DNA from 2 places in the Stenotrophomonas sp. X genome. Region 2 is predicted to be linked to the other one. Evidence: predicted binding sites of a transcription regulator. Region 2 holds the regulator's gene; the other holds the start of a gene.
The links. The regulator FliA, encoded in region 2, starts transcription of late flagellar genes. The targets are predictions, from matches to a motif close to TAAAGTTTNNCNNNCNNNGGCCGATAA.
Positions count from the first base shown of each region.

Region 1: ACZ75I_RS17210 (methyl-accepting chemotaxis protein) is a predicted target of FliA. The motif match lies at 6,873-6,899, and genes of this name have one in related genera.

Region 1 is NZ_CM146756.1:3,743,414-3,754,182, forward strand. Features, by position in the region: gene mdoH (glucans biosynthesis glucosyltransferase MdoH) at 1-783, opposite strand, end outside; gene ACZ75I_RS17195 (TonB-dependent receptor domain-containing protein) at 1,280-3,313, shown strand; gene ACZ75I_RS17200 (hypothetical protein) at 3,374-3,544, opposite strand; gene ACZ75I_RS17205 (DUF2628 domain-containing protein) at 3,759-4,145, shown strand; gene ACZ75I_RS17210 (methyl-accepting chemotaxis protein) at 4,223-6,754, opposite strand; gene ACZ75I_RS17215 (NAD-dependent epimerase/dehydratase family protein) at 6,967-7,860, opposite strand; gene ACZ75I_RS17220 (S41 family peptidase) at 7,959-8,870, opposite strand; gene ACZ75I_RS17225 (MarR family winged helix-turn-helix transcriptional regulator) at 8,921-9,385, shown strand; gene ACZ75I_RS17230 (KGG domain-containing protein) at 9,707-10,009, shown strand; gene ACZ75I_RS17235 (VOC family protein) at 10,135-10,485, opposite strand; gene ACZ75I_RS17240 (hypothetical protein) at 10,590-10,769, opposite strand, start outside.
Region 2 is NZ_CM146756.1:2,003,263-2,014,031, reverse strand. Features, by position in the region: gene ACZ75I_RS09225 (putative bifunctional diguanylate cyclase/phosphodiesterase) at 1-536, shown strand, start outside; gene flhB (flagellar biosynthesis protein FlhB) at 744-1,874, shown strand; gene flhA (flagellar biosynthesis protein FlhA) at 1,871-3,979, shown strand; gene flhF (flagellar biosynthesis protein FlhF) at 4,125-5,753, shown strand; gene ACZ75I_RS09205 (MinD/ParA family ATP-binding protein) at 5,740-6,627, shown strand; gene ACZ75I_RS09200 (RNA polymerase sigma factor FliA) at 6,624-7,367, shown strand; gene cheY (chemotaxis response regulator CheY) at 7,425-7,817, shown strand; gene ACZ75I_RS09190 (protein phosphatase CheZ) at 7,817-8,422, shown strand; gene ACZ75I_RS09185 (chemotaxis protein CheA) at 8,425-10,284, shown strand; gene ACZ75I_RS09180 (flagellar motor protein) at 10,375-10,769, shown strand, end outside.

The sequences.
Region 1 (10,769 bases), 1.7 Mb from region 2:
GTTGTGTTCCATGCCGGCCACCAGGCGCACGATGCTGTCGCCGGTCATCAGGCTGTCGGCATCAAGGATCAGCATCTGCGGATAGGCACCGCCGAAGCGGCGGACCCAGTCAGCGATGTTGCCGGCCTTGCGCCCGCTGTTGTCACCACGTCGACGATAGAACAGGCGCGTCTGCCCCTCCGGCACACGCTCGCGCAGCTCGGCGAACACCTGTTCCTCGGCAGCGGCGATGTCCTCGCGGCGGGTGTCGCTGAGCACGAAGAAGTCGAAGCGGTCGAGCTGGCCGGTGGCCGCCACCGACTCGTAGATCGCCTGCAGGCCCGCCAGCAGGCGGCGCGGGTCTTCGTTGTAGGTCGGCATCAACAGCGCAGTACGGCTGTGCACGACCGGCAACGGCTTGTCCGGGTCGATGCCGAGCCGATAGCCCCGGTCGAACACAGCGGTCAGGAAGCCGGCCAGGGCGCTGGCAAACGAGAGCGCGATCCAGGCAAACAGGCCGACGAACAGCACCAGCAGGCAGGCTTCGAGCACGCTGATGCCATTGGCCGACAGCACCCGCCACATCATCCGCGTAGCCACGGCGGTCATGCCGAGCGTGCCACCAAACAGGTACAGCCGGCGCAGGCCGATCAAGCGCGGCGAGGTGCGATGCCGCCGGACCTTCAGCGCGCCTTCGCGCAGGGTCTGTTCGGGCATCGGCAACGGCGATTCAGCGGGCAGCAGCGCCCAGCCGGCATCGAGCCGGGGCGTTCCTGCTTCCGCATGGATGGTCTGCACCCCCATCGTCGCTTACTCCGCGCCGTCGGCACGGCCGGCCATCCCGGCCGGGCTGCATGCACCAAGGTTCCCGGCGCGCTTTCCCGGCGCCCGCACTTGTCCTGGCTGTGTCGGCCTCACGCCGCACAGTCGATGTCTGTCACTACCGGAACCCACACGATCTCCAACGGGGCGGAATCGAAAATGCGGCCCAGTCTAGGGCGCAGAATGTAAGCCGGGTGCGAAGGTCTACACCGGGATTTGTCCCCATTCAGCAAATAGCAGGCGATCACGCCAGGGCATGGCCAGATGTCACTGCATCGCCCCCGGTACTGGATCGTAACAAACGCGAACGGTTATCATTTAATCAACCAGGCAGGTCACCGTCCTCCGCACGGCCGCGACCCACCCAGCTGCGCCGGTCCTGACCGCGCACCCGACGACCCACGGAAGGGGGGGCTGCCTGCTGTCTGCCTGCGCCTGCTGCTTCCACCGGGTCACCCCACCTCCCATGGAAGCCGTCATGTCCCTGTCGTCCCGTTCCCGTTCCGCGCGCCTGCCGCGCACCCGCCTGGCCACCGCCTGCCTGCTGGCCCTGCCAGGCCTGGCCGCCGCAGAGGCCGCCGCCGATGCCTCCACCAAGGACCTGGATACCGTGGTGGTCACGGCTTCAGGCAGCCAGCAGTGGATCAAGGATGCCCCGGCCAGCATCAGCGTGATCAGTCGTGAGGACATCGAGCGCCAGCCGGTACCGGACCTGGCCGCCCTGCTCAGCCGCGTACCGGGCGTGACCGGCGGCCTCAGCGCCGTCGGCGAGCAGTCCAAGATCAAGCTGCGTGGCATGCCGTCCAACTACACGCTGGTGCTGGTGGACGGCAAGCGCATGGGCAGCTCGGCCTCGACCAACTATCGCCCCGACCTCGGCCGCCAGGACCTGAACTGGATCTCGCCGGACCAGATCGAGCGCATCGAAGTGGTGCGCGGGCCGATGTCGTCGCTGTATGGCTCCGATGCGATGGGCGGGGTGATCAACATCATCACCCGGCGCATCGGCGACGAATGGAACGGCAGCGCCACCCACAGCTACACCCGCCCGGCTGACGGCAAGCGCGGCGATACCCAGCAGATCGGCGCCACGTTCTCCGGACCGCTGGGCGAACGCTTCGGCCTGCGCATCGGTGCCAACAGCATGCGCCGTGATTCGGACCGCTCCAACGGCGGTGTCTACGGCAACGCCTATGCCGGCGAAAAGGACCGCAACGTCGATGCGCTGCTGCAGTGGAAGCTGAGCGACGCACAGGAACTGTCGCTGGAAGCCGGGCACGGCGTGCAGCAGGCCTTCATCGATGCGTCGCTGGAAAAGCAGGACGAAGGTGCCTGGGGTGCCAGTGAGCTCAAGCGCAGCTCGCTGGCGCTCAACCACGATGGCAAGTGGCGCTTCGGCAATTCGAAGATCAGTGCGTACTGGACCGAGTACAGGAACGACATCGGTGCTGCCGGCCGTTCCGAAGCGACCGATACGATCATCGAGGGCAGCCTGACCACGCCGTTCACCCTCGGCGTTGAACACCAGTTCGCCGCAGGCGGCCAATGGAAGCGGCAGGAGCTGACCAACACCGACACCATCGGCCGCGCGCCGATCGACTATGCCGGCAACGCGGTCAGCGGCTCCACTCTGGACGTGGACACCTGGGCGCTGTTTGCCGAGGACGAGCTGAAACTGCACCGCACCCTGGCCCTGACCGTGGGCGCGCGCCTGGACCATCACGAGCAGTTCGGCGGCCACGTCAGCCCGCGTGTGTACCTGGTGTGGCACCCGGCCGAACAGTGGACGATCCGCGGTGGCGTCTCCAAAGGCTTCCGTGCGCCCAGCCTGACCGAGAACTCGGCCAGTGCCGCTACCCAGTCCGGGGGCCGCGGCTGCACCTCGCTGATCCCGCTGGGCTACACCCGCGGCGGGTGCTACATGGCCGGCAACCCGGACCTGGATCCGGAGACCAGCACCAACCGCGAGATCGGCATCAGTTTCGACAATGACCTGATCGATGTCGGCGTGACCTATTTCCACACCGACTTCCGGAACAAGATCGAGTACGCACCACTGGGCCGGTTCAACGGCATCTGGTGGACGCGCATGAGCAACGTACAGCGCGCGCGCACCCGAGGCATGGAAGGCAACCTCAACGTCCGCTTCGGCGAGCAGTGGCGCTGGCGCACCTCGGCGACCTGGATGAAGGAAGCCAGGAACCTGACCACCGGCCGCAACCTGATCGATACACCGGAGTTCTCCGGCTATTCGTCGCTGGACTGGGCGCCCAGCACGGTGTTTTCCGGCAGCCTGTCGGCGCAGTACACCGGCAGGCAGACCGGCACCGCCACGACCTTCCTCAAGGCCTATACGCTGTATGACCTGACCGCGGCATGGAACGTCAACGAAGTGCTGACCCTGCGCGGTGGCGTCAGCAACCTGGCCGACAAGAAGCTGTATGCGGAAGGCTCCACCGACTACTTCGTCGCCGGGCGCAGCTACTTCCTGAGCATGACCGCGCGGTTCTGACCGGCGGCACGCGCCGTGATCGCGCTGGCGACATGCCAGCGCGATCGACGGTGTTGCGGGTTACTCGCTTTCCAGCGCGGCCGGAGCCGCATCCCGCGTGGCGGCCGTGCGCGCACGGTCCATCGCCACCGCCAGTTGCTGGCGCGCGAGCAGTTGTTGTGCCTGCACCACTTCAGGTGTCGGCAGGAGCACCGGTCCCGGTGCGTTTTCCGGTGTAGCAGGTGTGGTCATGCAACCTCCATGGACATCCCGCCGCCGCACGGGTTCAGCCGGGGCGGCAGCGGAACTGCGCACCCTATCCTAAAAACAAGGCGGGTGGGTGACGGCGCGGCGCTTGGCCGCAGGCGCGGGAACAAGGCAGGCGTCACATTCTTGACGCTAGCGCTTGGATCCTGAATAGGACTTGCCCTATCATGAAAACGTTTTCTCACAGGGATGTTTCCCAATGAATACCACCGACCTGTCCCAGTTCAGCCCGAAGTGGCAGTTCCGCTTCAACTTCTTCCGCCAGCACGGCGCCCCCAAGAACCCCGGCTTCAAGCAGGCCTGGAAGGCACTGTCCTTTGGTGACCGCCTGAAGATCAACCTGAACTTCTTCGCGTTGTTCTTCGGTGCCATCTACCTGCTGATTCTCGGCATGTGGCGCAAGGCACTGGTGGTGATCGGCATCAACATCGCGCTGGCCATCGTCAGCATGTTCCTGCCGGATGTCGTCGGGCGCATGCTGTTCATCGCCATGAACCTGCTGGTCGCCTCCAGCACCAACTACAGCTACTACCTGGAAAAGGTGGAAGGACGGGCCAGCTGGAATCCGTTTGAAGGAATGTTCTGAGCCATCAGACCTGCGCAGGATGCGCGGCAAGGATGCATCCGACGCCCGGCAGCCGCCGGGCGTCTTCGTTTCCGGCATCAAGCCGCGCGGCGGGCCATGCCCTCCGGCTCGGCCTGCAGGCGGAAGCGCGACACCGCCACTGCCAGCTGCTCGGCCTGCTCCTCCATCGCACGGGCGGCGGCACTGGCTTCCTCCACCAGCGCGGCGTTCTGCTGGGTGGTTTCGTCCATCTGCACCACGGTCTGGTTGACCTGCTCGATGCCGGCCGACTGTTCGCGCGACGCGGCCGAGATCTCGGCCATGATCTCGTTGACCCGGCCGACCTGACCGACGATGTCCTGCATGGTGCGCCCCGCACCGTGCACCAGCTGCGCGCCGGCACCGACCTGGGCCACCGAGGCGTCGATCAGCTCCTTGATCTCCTTGGCAGCACCCGCCGAGCGCTGCGCCAGCGCCCGCACTTCACTGGCCACCACTGCGAAGCCACGGCCCTGTTCACCGGCGCGCGCCGCTTCCACTGCGGCGTTCAGCGCCAGGATGTTGGTCTGGAACGCGATGCCATCGATCACCGAGATGATCTCGGCGATACGCTGCGAAGACGCCTCGATCTGCTCCATGGTGTGCACCACCTGGCTGACCACCTGGCCGCCTTCGCTGGCCACGCCCGCTGCGGAACCGGCCAACGTGTTTGCCTGCAGCGCATGGTCGGCATTCTGGCGCACGGTGGAGGTCAGTTCTTCCATCGACGCGGCGGTTTCTTCCAGGTTGGCGGCCTGCTGCTCGGTGCGGCGCGACAGGTCGCTGTTGCCGGCGGCGATCTCACCGGCGGCCAGGCGGATGCTGGCCGCCGACTGCTGGATCTGGCCGACGATCTGGGTCAGCTGCTGCACGGTGCTGTTGGCATCGTCGCGCATCACCGCAAACACGCCGTGGAAGTCGCCCTGCATGCGCGCACTGAGGTCACCGGCGGCGATCGCGCGCAGCAGCGTCGACAGTGCCGCCAGGTTGTGGTCGCTGACCTGCATCATTGTGTTCAGGGTCTCCACCATGCGGCGGAAATCATGTTCGAAGCGCAGTGCATCACCGCGCACGGCGAAGTCACCGGCGGCGGCGGCGGCGGCCAGTTGCTGGATCTGCTCGTTGATCGCCGCCAGGTTGCGCTTGGTGGTGGCCATCGCGGCAGTGAACACCGCCTTCTCGCCCGGGAGCACTTCCATGTCCACGCTGAGGTCGCCCACGGCATAGCGCTGCATCACTTCAACCAGGCGCTGGGTGACCGCATTGCTGGAGGCCACCAGCTGGTTGCTGTCGGCCACCATGCGGCCGTACTCGCCCGGGAAGGCCGCAGCATCCATGCGATAGCTGAGTTCACCGGCATCGTGCCGGCGCGCCATTTCGGCCTGCGCAGCCATCACCGACTGCAACTGCCCACGCATGCCCTGCATTGCGTCCAGCAGGCGCCCCACTTCGTCGTTGCTGCGCGCCGGCAGCGTGCTGTCCAGCTTGCCGGCGGCGACATCTCCGGCCACGCGTACCGCTTCGGCCAACGGGCGGATCGCCAGGCGGCGCAGCAGCACGTAGACGCCGGCGCTGAGGGTCAGCGCGGCGATCACGCCGACCAGCAGGGTCAGCCACAGCAGCTGGCGTGCCTCAGACACGATCACCGCATGCGGCATCACCACGCCCAGCGCGAAGCGTTGCGGGGCGTCGCCCACGCGCAGCGGCACATACACGCGTACATTGCCGGCTGCGTCGGGGCTGAAGGCCTCGAACGGACGGTCGGCGGCGATGTCGGCCAGCATGCTGCGGGTCAGGGCATCGTTGCGCGGCTTGCCGATCTCGGCGGCATTGGCCGAGGCCAGCACCACGCCCTTGGGCGACAGCAGTTCGACGCGGCCAGCCCCCATCGGCTTCAGCGTTGACAGGTGCTTCTGCAGCGCTGCCAGCGAGAAGTCGACGGTGAACACGCCCAGGAATCTGCCGTTCTCGATGATCGGCGTGCTCAGGGTGCTCATGAGCACCTTCTGGCCGGCGATGTCATAGGCGTAAGGTTCGCTGACCTTCGGCAGCTTGTCGCGGCTGGGCACCATGTACCAGTCACCGGAACCGCTGGCAGTCTCGGTGTAGTCGGTCATCACCGACTGCTGCGGTTTGCCGTCTTGCCAGGCCCAGTAGCTCATGTAGCGGCCGGTGGCATCGTGTGCTTCGGTATTGACGAACTCCGCATCCTTGCCGTCGAAGGCATCGGCCTCCCACATGGTGCTCTTGCCCAGCCATTGAGGATGAGCACGCAGCTGTTCGCCGAGCACCGCCGCCAAGCTGGCGCGGTCGGGTATATCACCACGGGCACGCTGGGCCAGCACGGCCTCGACCATGGCGTCATTGCTGGCGAAAGCGGTGCCCAGATCAGCCGCCACCTGGCGCGCCTCAGCGTTGGCCTCGCTGGTCATGGTCTGGCGCGAGGCGCTGATCAGACTGGCGCTGGCCTGCCGGTAGATCAGGAAGGCGGTCAGGCCGAAGCACAGCAGCGCGATCACGGCGGTGCCCAGCATCAACTTGTGGGCGATGCTGCCCGGGCGTTGGGCAGCGGCAGAGCGGGAAGAAGACATGGGAGGGTCCGCAAGGCAGTTCAGGACGACCGGCACCACGAGGGCACCGCGCAGGCGCGCGATCCGTCGCGCAGGCCACCGGCCGCCGGGGCGCGCCCGGCGCTGGAAGCGCACTGGGTTAGCGGCCGCCCGCCAACGAGGTTGAGGCGGTCGGCCTGCACATTCCTGAATCCGCTCAGGGTCGGCTCAACGCTCCCCCTCTCGCGATGCCCTCACTCGGCCACGCGGTCCTTGATCCACTGTGCCCGCGGCAGTACCTCGATGCTGCCGACGGCATACTGCTGAAGCACGTCGTCCGGCCCGAAGCACGGTTGCCAGCCCAGCTCGCCGCGCAGGCGGGCACTGTCGTAGACACGGTCGATGCTCAATGGCAGCGGCCAACCACGGCGTTCGAACTCGGCCAGCAGCTGCGGCGCGCGACGGGCCAGCACGCTGCGCGGGTGGGTGGCCAGTTCCAGGCAGTCCTCGCGCCGGAACGGCGTCGGTGCGCAGGCGAGATAGCGCGCGAACCGGGCGCCTTCGTCGAGCAGCAGTGCAGCATGTGCGCTGGCCACATCGCGGGCGTCGATGCCGCGATGCAGGCGGAACATCGCCATCCGTTCGGGCGGTTCCGGAAAACACCGGCCCATGCGCAGCACGCGAACGCTGAAGCCCGGCGTGGCGGCGGCTTCGGCCAGGGTCTCTGCCTGCAGCTTGGTACGGTGGTAGATCGTGCGCGGCAGCGGCTCGGTGTCTTCGTCGATCCAACGGCAGCCACCGGCCACCACGGCATGGCCATACAACGCAGTGGTGCTGGTCAGCACGAAGCGCCGTGCACCGGCTTCGCGTGCCGCCTGCAGCAGGTGTGCGGTGGCCTCCACGTTGATCTGCTGGAACACCGCATCCGGCACCAGGCCGACATGCGGGGCATGCAGGGCCGCGGTATGGATGACCGCATCCACGCCCTGCACCGCGCGCGCGACGGCCTGCCGATCGCTGACATCGGCAATGATGCGCGTGGTGGCAAACGGACTGCGGTCCAGCCCCACCACTTCGTGGGCAGCCGCCAACGCACCGAAGATCGCGCGCCCGATGCGGCCGGAACTGCCGGTCAACAGAATCTTCATTGAGTCCATTCACTCGAAGCGCCCGGGAACTACCGGGATGCTTCGATTCTAGGCATGCAATCGCGCATCCGCGATAGGACAGCCATGCAATCGTGCGTTCATCTTGACGACTTCGCAGGCGCCAGCAGTTGCCGCGCGATGAACAGCGGATCGTCGCCGCCGGCCACATCAGGCCTCACGCCAGTACGTTCCCAGTTTCCACCGGTGCGCAGATTGATGGGTTGCCGGTCGGGAATACTGATCTGATAGCCATCGGGCAGCAGCACAGGATCACCAAACATATGCGCGGCACCGCCACTGCGCGTACCGACAATCCGCGCGCGGCCCAGTGCCTGCAGCGAATAGGCGACGAACTCGGCCGCCGAACCGGTTCGGCGGTCGATCAGCACCACCAGCGGTTTCAGGTACGCAGGCAGGTTGGCAGGCGGCAGCGGGACCGGCGTGCGCCGGCCGCGCTGGTCCAGCTGCTGCACCGCATCGATCTTCGCGTCCAGCAGCGTGCGTACCAGCAGGTCGGCACTTGCATCGTCGCCGCCCCCGTTCTGGCGCAGATCCAGCACCAGGCCATCGGTGTCGGCCAGCAGGGCAAGGGCCGCAGCGAACTTCGGGCGCGCCAGATCCAGCGGATAGAAGGTACTCAGCCGCAGGTAGCCAATGTTGCCCTCCATCACCCGCACCTCGCGCACGCCGGCACCATTGCTGCGGGCATCGGCGCGCCAGGCCATCAACCAATCGTCCTGGCCGGCCGCTGCGTCCACGCGTTCAACATGGAAGTGGCCATCGAACATGTCCAGGTCCTGGTTCAGGCGTGCGCTGAATGCAACCGGATCCGAACAGCTGTCCGCAAAGCGCTGCTGCACCGACCAGGTGCGCAGGGCATCGGCGATACGGGCGCCCTCCGCCTCGTCAAGGTACTGCGCCTGCACGGCGGTGGCCGCCGCGCGCAGCACTTCGTCCTGCGCCGGGCAGGCCCCTGCCAGCAACGCAACGAGCATCCAGGACACGGCCATCAACCACCTCCGCGTTGAAGATATATAAGCGCTTATATATCATCCCGGTCATGGATCTCCAACACGCCACGCTCGGCACGTTGCTGCGCGCCCTGCTCGACCAGCTGGACCCGGCGGTCGAGCAGGCCTACCGGGACCTGCAACTGGACTACCGGCCCCGCTACACACCGGTGCTGCGCACGCTGATGGCGCAGGGCCCCTGCCGGATCAAGGACTTGGCATCGGCCTGCGGGCTCAGCCATTCGGCGCTCAGCCAGACCGTGGCGGCGATGGTGCGCGATGGTTGGCTGCACGCGTCCAGCGGCGACGATGGACGTGAACGCATCCTGCAGTTGAGCCCCCGCGCACAGCGCGCGATGCCTGCGCTGCAGGCGCAATGGCAGGCCACCGCGCGTGCGGCGCGCAGCCTCGATACCGATCTGGGGCAGCCGCTGGAGCAGGTACTACGCGACGCCCTTGCAGCGCTCGCACAGCGGCCCTTCGCGCAGCGCCTGCAGGACGCCCGCCGGCGCTGAAGCCTTGCTGCTCTGCGGCCATTCCGATTTCGCTGAGGAAGGTCCAGCCGCCGTTTGCCCAGGCGCAGCTCCAGCGTGCGGCACTGCGCGGCCAAAGGGTCTGTATTGCCGAGCACGTACTCCTCTTCGGTCGAGCCCATCACGCCGGCCTGGGTGAAGGGTGCAGTTCGTCCTAGCCACGCAGGGCGATGCGCGCAGCGGCGTACCTGCGCCGTGAAAAGCAGTACGGTGCGGCGTGAAGGCAGCCGCACCGGTGCGGACACTCCGTTAGCCGGGCACCGGCAAGGATGAGCTTCCCTTCCATGCAACGGGAGCCTTCCCATGGCCGACCATCACCACGGCACTTCCCATCGTGGCTTCGCCTCGATGGACCAGGACAAGCAGCGCGCGATCGCCGCAAAGGGAGGACGCGCCGCGCATGCGTCCGGCAATGCACATGAGTTCAGCCCGGCCGAGGCACGCGTGGCCGGCCGCAAGGGCGGCGAGGCGATCAGCCGCAACCGCCAGCACATGGCAGCGATCGGCCGCGAAGGCGGGCACGCTCGCCACGCCAATGCACGGCAGCAGCGGCAAGCGGCCGAAGCGACGCCAACGGGGGACGGTCCACAACGCCAGCAGGGCTGACCGCGGCGCGTTCAGGCGCGCCTGGGCTGCCGGAGCAGCCCGGATGCCGCGAGCAGGGCCAGCACTCCGGTAGACGGTCATCGTCCCGCGCGCACCGTCAGGCGTGGCGAGGCACCATCCACCGCTCAGGCGTGGGCGAGGATGTTCAACAGCCGACCGAACGGATCGCGGACGAAGAAGCGCCGAACGCCCCAGGGTTCGTCGGCCGGGCCATATTCCAGCGCGATGCCGGCCGCGCGCATGCGCTGCAGCACGTCCTGCAGCTTGTCCACTTCGATCGACAGGTCCGGCACCGGCGTGCCCGAACCCCCTTCACTGGCGAAGCTGACCTGCGCCAGCGCACTGCCCTGCCCGCCGTGGGTGACGATCCAACCATGGTCCATCACCACCGGCATGCCGAGCAGCTCGCCATAGAACGCAGCGGCACGTGAGGGATCGGGCGTGGCGATGTTGGCGACGACACGCTTGACGGCCATGTTCCACTCCACCAGGAAGAATGTGTCGAGACTGCCCGACCTTGCGCACGAACAGAAGAGCCCCGTCACGGACGGGGCCCGTCTTCAGCCGAGCATGGTTGGGCTTACACCGCGCCGCAGCGGTCCATGACACATCGATCGTATTCGTACTGGCATTCCATGGCATCACCACCACCGGACACACATGCCTGGTAAGCCTTCCAGCAGGGTAGATCGCAGGGCTGGACCGGTCCGGCCACGGCCACCGAGCCGCTGCAGGCCAACGCGAACACAACACCGGCGAT
Region 2 (10,769 bases):
TGAACCTGTCGCCGGTGCAGTTCAGTTCGCCACACCTGCTGCAGGATGTGCGTGAAGTGATCGAACGCTATGGCATTGCCCCGCGCCACCTGGTGCTGGAGATCACCGAAAGCACGGTCATGCGCGATACCGATACCAGCCTTCGCCTGCTGCAGGCCCTGTCGGCGCTGGGCGTGGGCATCTCCATCGATGATTTCGGAACCGGCTATTCCAGCCTGCTGTACCTGAAGCGGCTGCCCGCCACGGAGATCAAGATCGACCACGCGTTCGTGCGTGACCTGGAACACAGTGCGGAGGACGTGGTGATCGTCTCGGCGATCGTGGCGCTGGGCCATGCACTGGACATGGACATCGTCGCCGAAGGCGTGGAAACCGCCGCGCAGCGCGCCTACCTGGAGCGCCTGGGCTGCGACTTCCTGCAGGGCTACCTGCTCGGCCGCCCGGTCGACGCGGCGCGCTTCATGCAGCTGCACGACCTGCCGCGGCCGCGGGTGGAGCTGGCGCAGAGCCCGCCGCAACAACACCCGCCCGGATAGCGCCGGGCAGCGCGACCACCTGCCATCACGGAACGATTCCTGCGGCACCCTCCTGTAGAGCCGAGCCCATGCTCGGCTGCGGTTGGGTCCAGGCGCGAAGCGCAGCCGAGCATGGGCTCGGCTCTACAGGAGGGTCGTCGGTAGATCCATGCCATGCGTGGAACAGTTCTTGCACGCACCCCGGCAACCCCTGCCGCAGTGCCCGTGATGTCCGAGAACGAATCCGCCGGCGAAAAGACCGAACAACCCACCGAAAAACGCCTGCGCGACGCCCGTGAACAGGGCAACCTGCCGCGCTCGCGCGAACTGGGCACCGCCGCCGTGTTCGGCGCCGGCGTGCTGGCGGTGATGGCCATGAGCGGCTCGATCGGACGCGGCGCCAGCGCCTGGATGAAGCAGGCGCTCAGCCCCGAGCAGAGCCTGCGGCAGAACCCGAAGGAACTGTTCGGCCACTTCGGTGATCTGCTGCTGCAGTTCATGCTGGTGATCGCGCCGCTGGTGCTGGTCTGCCTGCTGGCCAGCTTCGTCGCCCCGCTGGTGATGGGCGGCCTGCGCTGGTCGCAGAAGGCGTTGCTGCCCGACATCAACCGCATGAACCCGATGAGCGGGTTCAAGCGCCTGTATGGCCCGGAAGCCATCGCCGAGTTCACCAAATCGCTGCTGCGCGTGGCCTTCGTCGGTGTCGCTGCCGGGATGGTGGTGTGGTCCGGCTTCGACACCCTGCGCGGGCTGATCCACCACCCGCTGGAGACCGCCATCACCGACGGCCTCGGCTTCACCCTGCGCCTGCTGCTGGCCGCCGCCGGCGCGATGCTGGTGCTGGCCGCCATCGATGCGCCGTACCAGCGCTGGAACTGGATGCGCAAGCTGAAGATGACCCGTGAAGAGCTGCGCCGGGAAATGAAGGAAAGCGAGGGCAGCCCCGAGGTGAAGGGCCGTATCCGCCAGCTGCAGCAGCAGATGGCCAATCGCCGGATGATGGAAGCGGTGCCCACGGCGGACGTGGTGGTGGTCAACCCCACCCACTACGCGGTGGCCCTGAAGTACGAGGGCGGCGCCATGAACGCCCCCACCGTGGTCGCGCTGGGCGTGGACGAGACCGCCCTGCGCATCCGTGAAGTGGCCGACGGCAACAAGGTCGCGATCGTCTCTGCCCCGCCTTTGGCACGCGCCTTGTATCGGGAAGGCCAACTCGGAAAGGAAATCCCCGTGAGACTGTATTCGGCCGTCGCCCAGGTCCTGTCCTACGTCTACCAGCTGCGCGCCTGGCGCACTGGCCCGATGCCGGACGCCCCGCACATCGAGGTGGATGAATTCGGCAAGGGAGGCCGCCCGTGAGCGCCCAGCCCGCCACCGGATTCAACACTCGACGCGCCCTGGAAATGATCCGCCAGGGCCTTGGCGCGCCACTGATCGTGCTGGCCCTGCTGGCCATGGTCGTGGTCCCGCTGGCCGCACCGGTGCTCGATGCGCTGTTCACCTTCAACATCGCCATCTCGCTGATGGTGCTGCTGGCGGTGGTCTACGTGAAGCGCCCGCTGGACTTCACCATCTTCCCGATCGTGCTGTTGATCACCACCATGCTGCGGCTGGCGCTGAACGTGGCCTCCACCCGCGTCATCCTGCTCAACGGCCAGAACGGCCACGACGCTGCGGGCAAGGTCATCGCGGCCTTCGGTGAATTCGTGATCGGCGGCAACTATGCGGTCGGCATCGTGGTGTTCGCGATCCTGACCATCATCAATTTCGTGGTCATCACCAAGGGCGCCGGCCGCGTCTCGGAAGTGACCGCGCGCTTCATCCTGGACGCGATGCCCGGCAAGCAGATGGCGATCGACGCCGACCTCAACGCCGGTTTGCTGACGCGCGAGGAAGCCAAGCTGCGCCGCGAGGAAGTCCGCGAGGAAGCCGACTTCTACGGTGCGATGGACGGTGCCAGCAAGTTCATCCGCGGCGACGCCATCGCCGGCATCCTGATCCTGTTCATCAACATGCTTGGCGGCCTGGCCGTGGGCGTGCTGCAGCATGGCATGCCGTTCGGCGACGCCGCTGCCACCTACACCCTGCTCTCCATCGGTGACGGCCTGGTGGCGCAGCTGCCGGCACTGCTGGTGTCCAGCGCGGTGGCGATGCTGGTCACCCGCGCCTCGCGTTCGCAGGACATGGCCCAGGCCATGACCGGGCAGGTGTTCGGCCAGTACCGCGCGCTGGCGATCACCGCCGGCATCATCGGCCTGGTCGGCCTGGTGCCGGGCATGCCCAACGTCGCTTTCCTGACGCTGGCCTCGATCCTTGGCTTCATCGCCTGGAAGCTGTATCGCAAGACCAAGGCACCGGCTGCCGATGCGACAGGCAGTGGCACCGATGCCGCCGCGCTCAATGCACTCGGCCGCCCGGCCGCCGCGGCACCGACCGCCGAACTGAGCTGGGACGAGCTGCGCCCGGTCGATCCACTGGGCCTGGAGGTCGGCTACCGGCTGATCCCGCTGGTGGACAGCAACCAGGGCGGTGAACTGATGGCGCGCATCAAGGGCGTGCGCCGCAAGCTGACCCAGGATGTCGGCTTCCTGATTCCCTCGGTGCACATCCGCGACAACCTGGAACTGCCGGCCAACGGCTACCGCGTGCTGGTGCATGGCGTGCCGGTGGCCACCGCCGAGATCCACCCCGACCGCGAGCTGGCCCTGGATCCGGGCAGCGCGCTCGGCGCACTGGAGGGCATTGCCGGCAAGGATCCCGCGTTCGGCCTGGATGCCACCTGGATCCAGCCGCACCAGCGCGCCCAGGCCGAAACGCTGGGCTACACGGTGGTCGACCCGGCCACCGTGGTCGCCACCCATCTGTCGCACCTGATCCGCGAACACGCACCCGAGCTGCTCGGCCATGAGGAAGTGCAGCACCTGCTGGCCAACCTGGCCAAGAGCGCGCCCAAGCTCGTCGAAGATCTGACGCCGAAGGCGCTGCCGCTGTCGGCGGTGGTGCGCGTGCTGCAGAACCTGCTGGTCGAGCGCATTCCGATCCGCCAGCTGCGCAAGATCGCCGAGGCACTGGTCGAACATGCGCCCAGCAGCCAGGACCCGGCCGTGCTGACCGCCGCGGTGCGCACCGCACTGGGCCGCTTCATCGTGCAGGAGATCGCCGGAATGTCGGCGGAGCTGCCGGTGTTCACCCTCAACCCGCAATTGGAACGTGTCTTGCAGGAGTCCACGCAGGGCAACGGCGCCGCGCTGGAACCCGGACTCGCTGAGCGACTGCACCAGAGCCTGGCCGAATGTGTCAGCAAGCAGGAAGCCCGCAACGAGCCCGCGGTCGTGCTGGTACCTGGCCCGGTGCGCGCCGCGCTGGCCCGCCTGGTCCGCCACAGCGTTCCGTCGCTGTCGGTCCTGGCCTACAGCGAGGTGCCGGAGGACAAGCGCCTGAAGCTGGTCGGAACGATCAGCTGACGCCGCCCGCCGATGCGCCAGAAAACAGACACCACTTTCGAACCAACGCAACAGACAGACACCAAGGGGAACCCGCACCGTGCAGACCACCGACCACCCGAGTTCCCCGACCACCACCCCGCCGTCTTCGCCTCGTGACCACAGCATGAAAATCAAACGATTCGTCGCCGCCGACATGCGCTCGGCCATGAACCTGGTGCGCAAGGAGCATGGTCCTGACGCCGTGATCCTGTCCAACCGCCGGATCGAGGAAGGCATCGAGATCGTTGCCGCCGCCAACTATGATGAAAGCGCCGTGCAGCGTGCGCTGGAAGCCTCGCGCCGTGACGTTGCACCGCCGCCGGCACCCAAGCCGCGCACCGCCGCCGACGCGGTGATCGCCGCCGTCACCCGCCGCCGCAGCAGCACCCCGGCACCGGAACCGGTTGCCGCCACCACCTCGGCGGTGGCCGCCCTCGCCCGTGCAGCAGTGGGCGCTACCGGCCGCACCCTCGACAGCGCCGACGAGATCGTGCCGACCCGCGGCAGCACCGGCTTTGCCGCCACGCTGGCACGCGCCGCCGTCAATGAACCGGCACTGCCGGACCAGATCTTCGCCCCGTTCGCCGAGGCCATCGTTGCTCCGGCGCCGGCACCGGCCGTCGTCGCGCCGGCCAACCGCGCCCGTTTCCAGATCGATCCGCCGCACCAGGCACATCACGAAAGCGTGGCGCCGGCGGTGCAGCCGCCGCCGCTGCCGACCGCAGCCCTGTCTGAAACGCAGCCGGAGGTCGCCGTCAGCGAACCGGCGTTGGCCGATGCCACCGTCGAAGCCGCGCCGACGCCGACGCTCGCCCCAGCCCCGGTCCTGACCGTGGTCGCCCAGGACGACGCCGAGATCCGCCAGCTGCGCCAGGAAGTGGCCGGCATGCGCCAGGTGATCGAGCGCGAAATGAACCGCTTCACCGACGAGCGCCTGCGCGGCTGCCCGGTGCGCGCCACCGCGCTGGACCTGATGGACGAGTACGGCTTCGATGCTGGCCTGGCCCGCGACGTCGCCATGCAGATTCCGCTGGAGACCGAGGCGCACCGAGGCCGCGGCCTGATGCTGGGGCTGATCTCGCGCAAGCTGCCGATTGCCCCGGTCGACCCGCTGGAGGAAGGCGGCGTGATCGCGCTGGTGGGCCCGACCGGCGCCGGCAAGACCACCACCATCGCCAAGCTGGCCTCGCGGTTCGCCGAGAAGCACGCGCCGCGTGACGTGGCTCTGGTCACCACCGACACCACCCGCATCGGCGCCCGCGAGCAGCTGTATGGCTACGGCCGGCAGCTCGGCATCGCCGTGCACGAGGCCAACAGCGGCACCGACCTGGACCAGCTGCTGGAACGCCTGAAGGACTACAAGCTGGTACTGATCGACACCGCCGGACTGGGCCCGCGCGACCGCGCGCTGGCCGCCCAGCTGCAGTGGCTGCGCGCCGCGCGCCAGGTGCGCACCCTGCTGGTGCTGCCGGCCAACACCAGCTTCGGCGACATGGACGAGGTGGTCCGCCGCTTCGGTGCCGCCAACCTGCAGGGCCTGGTGCTGAGCAAGCTGGACGAAACCGGCCGCTTCGGCAACGCCCTGTCGGTGGCCGTGGACCACGCCCTGCCGATCACCTGGGTGACCGACGGCCAGGACGTTCCGGACGACCTGCACCGGGCCAGTGCGGCCAATCTCGTACTTCGCCTTGAAGATTTGCGCCGAGCGGCCGATATGCCCTGCAACCCGGAGTTGAACCATGCCGTCGCGTGAGTACGCCAAGCTGACCAAGACCTTCCCGCTGTCGGCCACCCGCAGCGAGCCGCTCGGCCCTGTGCGCACCATCGCCGTGACCGGCGGCAAGGGCGGCGTGGGCAAGACCAACGTGTCGGCCAACCTGGCCGTGGCGCTGGCCGGCATGGGCAAGCGCACGCTGCTGCTGGACGCCGACCTCGGCCTGGCCAACATCGACGTGATCCTGGGCTTGAACCCCACCTATACGCTGGCCGACCTGGTTGCCGGCCGCTGCTCGCTGGACGACGTCATCGTCGAAGGCCCGAACGGCGTGCTGGTGGTCCCGGCCGCGTCCGGCCGCCGGCACATGGCCGAGCTGGCCCCGGCCGAGCACGTCGGCCTGGTCAACGTGTTCTCCGAGCTGGAACGCGAGCTGGACATCATGGTGGTGGACACCGCCGCAGGCATCACCGACGGCGTGCTGACCTTCTGCCAGGCCGCGCAGGACACCGTGGTGGTGGTCTGTGACGAGCCGGCGTCGATCACCGACGCCTACGCGCTGATCAAGGTGCTCTCGCGCGAACGTGGCGTGGACCGCGTCCAGGTGGTGGCCAACATGGTGCGCGATCCCAACGAGGGCCGCGTACTGTACGAGAAGCTGACCCGCGTCTGCGAGAAGTTCCTCGCCGATGTCTCGCTGAACTACCTGGGCTGCGTGCCGCAGGATGACTGGCTGCGCCTGTCGGTGCAGCGCCAGCAGCCGGTGGTGAAGGCCTACCCGTCCAGCCCGTCCGCACTGGCGATCACCGAGATCGCGCGCCGCACGGCCCGCTGGCAGGCGCCGACCGAACCACGCGGCGGCGTCGAGTTCTTCCTCGAACGCATCCTCAAGCAGCGCGGGGTGGCGGCATGAAAGGCGCGGCCCAGTACAGGGAAGTCCAGCGCTCGGCGGCCAACGACGTCATCGCCCAGCACTCGGACCTGGTGCGGCGCATCGCCCACCATCTGGCCGCGCGCCTGCCGGCCAGCGTCGAAGTCGACGACCTGATCCAGGCGGGCATGATGGGCCTGATCGAGGCGTCGCGCAGCTACGACGCCGACCAGGGCGCCTCGTTCGAGACCTATGCCTCGATCCGTATCCGTGGCTCGATGATCGACGAGATCCGCCGTGGCGACTGGGTGCCGCGCTCGGTGCACCGCCGTGCACGCGATGCTGCGGCCACCATCCGCCGCCTGGAACAGAGCAGCGGCCGAGCCGCCAGCGCCACCGAAGTGGCCGCCGCGATGGAGATGCCACTGCCCGAGTACCTGCGCCTGATGGAAGACGCCGCGCGTGGCCAGGTGCTGAGCCTGGAGTCGCGCATCGAGGACCAGGGCGAGCTGGACACGGTCGCCCAGGGTAGCCCGACCCCGCAGCAGGTACTGGAGCGCAGCGAGTTCGGCCGCGAGCTGGGCAAGGCCATCGGCCATCTGCCCGAGCGCGAACAGCTGGTGCTCTCGCTCTACTACGAGCAGGAACTCAACCTGAAGGAGATCGGCGCGGTGCTCGGCGTGAGCGAGTCGCGGGTCTGCCAGATCCACGGCCAGGCCGTGCTGCGCCTGCGCGGCCGGCTGAAGGTATTCGAGGCCGTCGACGCCGGCCTCGAAGAATGAACATCCCCGAGGCAGCTGCCCCCGGCCGCCCGGAATGAACAACAAAGGAACTCTGCTTTGAACAAGAACATGCGCATCCTGATCGTCGACGACTTCTCGACCATGCGTCGCATCGTCAAGAACCTGCTGGGCGATCTGGGCTTCACCAACACCGCCGAAGCCGAGGACGGGCATGCCGCGCTGTCGCTGCTGCAGAGCCAGCCGTTCGATTTCGTGGTCACCGACTGGAACATGCCGGTCATGACCGGCATCGAGCTGCTCAAGGCGATCCGTGCCGATGCCAAGCTGAAGACCCTGCCGGTGCTGATGGTCACCGCCGAAGCCAAGCGCGAGCAGATCATCGAAGCGGCCCAGAACGGCGTGAACGGCTACATCATCAAGCCGTTCACCGCGCAGACGCTGGAAGAGAAGCTCGGCAAGATCTTCGAACGCCTGGCGGCCAGCGCCTGATGGACACCACGGTCGACAAGAATGCCCTCGCCCTGCGCCTGCAGGAAGCACTGGACGCACTGGAGTCCGGTGACGAAACCGCCTGGCGGCAACGCATCGACGGGCTGGTCGCGCTGCGCACGCAGCCGATGATGAGCGGCCTCTCGCGGCTGGCCCGCGAGCTCGGGCAGGCCCTGGGTGAACTGCCGACCGTACCCAGCGAGGCCGGCGAACTGGACGATGCCTGCGCACGCCTGGACCACGTGGTGGCGATGACCGAACAGGCGACGCACCGCACCCTGGACCTGGCCGAGGAATGCCGCAGCCTGACCGAACAGCTGCGCGCCGAAGGCCTGCAGCCGGGCCAGGATGCGCAGCTCGAGCGCATCCGCCACAACCTCACCGAGATCGCCCTGACCCAGAGCTACCAGGACCTGACCGGGCAGATCATCCGTCGCGTGGTCGGCATCGTCCGCCGCGTGCACGAGGGCTTCGGCGCGCTCGGCCTGCCGCCGGAACAGCATCGCACCGATCCGGAACTGGCCGGGCCGGCACTGAAGGGACTGGACCGCCACGCGGTCTCGCAGAACGACGCCGACGACCTGCTGTCGGACCTGGGGCTGTAAGCATGAGCGCGGTATCCGACGACATCACTGCCGATTTCATCATCGAGGCGCAGGAAATCCTGGATCGCCTGGGCGAACAGCTGGTGTCGCTGGAGCAGGCACCACAGGACACCGAGCAGCTCAACGCGGTGTTCCGGGGCTACCACACGCTCAAGGGCGGCGCCGGCTTCCTCGGCGTCACCGCCATGGTCGAGTTGTGCCACGCCGCCGAAGAAGCGCTGGGCATCGCGCGCGCGGGCCAGGCCGTGCTGCAGGCCCATCACTTCGATGCCGCCCAGCAATCGCTGGACTACCTGCAAGCGATGCTGGATGCAGTTTCCTCCGGCACCGAGCCGGGCTATGCGCCGCCGGAGCTGATCGCCCAGTTCGACATGCACGGAGGCGCCACCGCGCCGGCCGCCCCGACCGCCGTAGCGGCGGCCGGTAGCGGCGACCTGATCACCGACGACGAATTCGAGGCCCTGCTCGACCAGCTGCACGGTGGTAACGCGCCGACTGCGGTCGCGCCGGCAAAGAAGGCTGACGACGGCCTGATCAGCGAAGACGAGTTCGAAGCCCTGCTCGACCAGCTGCACGGTGGCGCCGCACCCGGCGCCAAGCCCATCGCTGCGGTAGCGCCCGCACCGATCGCGGCACCACGCCCACTGGCCGCACCGGCCGCACCGGCAACTGCAGCGGCGACCAAGCCGGCCGCCAAGCCGCTGGCCGAAGCCGAACATACCGTGCGCGTGGACACCAAGCGCCTGGACGCGATTGTCAATCTGATCGGCGAACTGGTGCTGTCACGCAACCGGCTCAAGACCCTGCGTGCGCGCCTGCGCGACGAGGAACTGGACCGCGCCGTGTCGACCCTGGACATCGCCACCGCGCGCCTGCAGTCGGCGGTGATGCGTACCCGCATGCAGCCGGTGGGCAAGGTCTTCTCGCGCTTCCCCAAGGTCGCCCGAGACGTTGCCCGCTCGCTGAAGAAGGAAGTGGACCTGGAGCTGATCGGCGCCGAGACCGAGCTCGACCGCAACCTGGTCGAAGCGCTGGCCGACCCGCTGGTGCACCTGGTCCGCAACGCCATCGACCATGGCGTGGAAATGCCCGATCTGCGCGAAGCACAGGGCAAGCCGCGGATGGGCCATGTACGCCTGTCGGCCCAGCAGGAAGGCGACTACGTCAGCATTGAAGTGCAGGACGACGGTGCCGGCATCGATCCGGAGAAGCTGCGCGCGAAGGCGCGTGAGAAGGGCCTGATCGATCCGGAAGCTGCCGCCCGCCTGAGCAGCGAGGAGTGCCTGCACCTGGTGTTCCTGCCTGGCTTCTCGACCAAGCAGCAGGTCACGGATATCTCCGGCCGTGGCGTTGGCATGGATGTGGTGCAGTCGCGCATCCGCGAACTGAGTGGCCAGATCCAGATCCAGTCCGAGCTGGGCCGTGGCAGCCGCTTCCTGATCCGCGTGCCGCTCACCCTGGCGATCCTGCCGACCCTGCTGGTGCAGGCCGGCGAGGACGTCTATGCACTGCCGCTGGCGCGCGTGATGGAAGTGCTGCACGCGCCGCGCACCTCGCTGGGCTGGTTCGATGGCCGCGCCGTGCTCGACCGTCGTTCGCATACGCTGCCGCTGGTCGATCTGCGCCAGTGGCTGGATGTGACGCCCGCCACGTCGACCCTGCTGACCATCGTCGTGCTGCAGGCCGGTGAAGCGCGCTTCGGCCTGGTCGTGGACCAGGTCCGCGGGCGCGAGGAAGTGGTCATCAAGCCATTGCCGAAGGCCCTGCGCGGCCTGCGCGGTTACGCCGGTGCAACCCTGATCGGCGATGGTCGCATGGCGCTGATCCTGGATGTGGACGGCCTGCGCAGCCCGCACGACTGACCCACTTGCTGAACCCGTAAAACCGTGAAGTCGCACCAGTAGCCCGTACCGGTGTCTCAAGTCCCATTCATACAAGCCGATACCGGATCCATGGATAGACTCAGCCTCATTGGACTCTTTCTCGCCCTGGCCTCGCTGGTCGGCGGCAGCATCCTCAAGGGCGCCGGCCTGGCGTCGCTGTGGTCGCCTGCGGCGTTCGTGATCGTCATCGTCGGCACCGTCGCTGCGATCCTGCTGCACACCTCGCCGGCGGTGTTCAAGCATGCGTTCAGCATCGTGCGCTGGGTCGTGCGTCCACCGCACAGCGACCGCCGCGAGCTGATCCAGCAGATCGTCGAGTGGAGCAACATCGCCCGCCGCCAGGGCCTGCTTGGCCTGGAATCGCAGGTGGAAGCACAGCAGGACCCGTTCCTGCGCAAGGGCCTGCAGCTGCTGGTGGACGGCGTCGAGCCCGAATCGATGCGGCACATGCTGGAAATCGAACT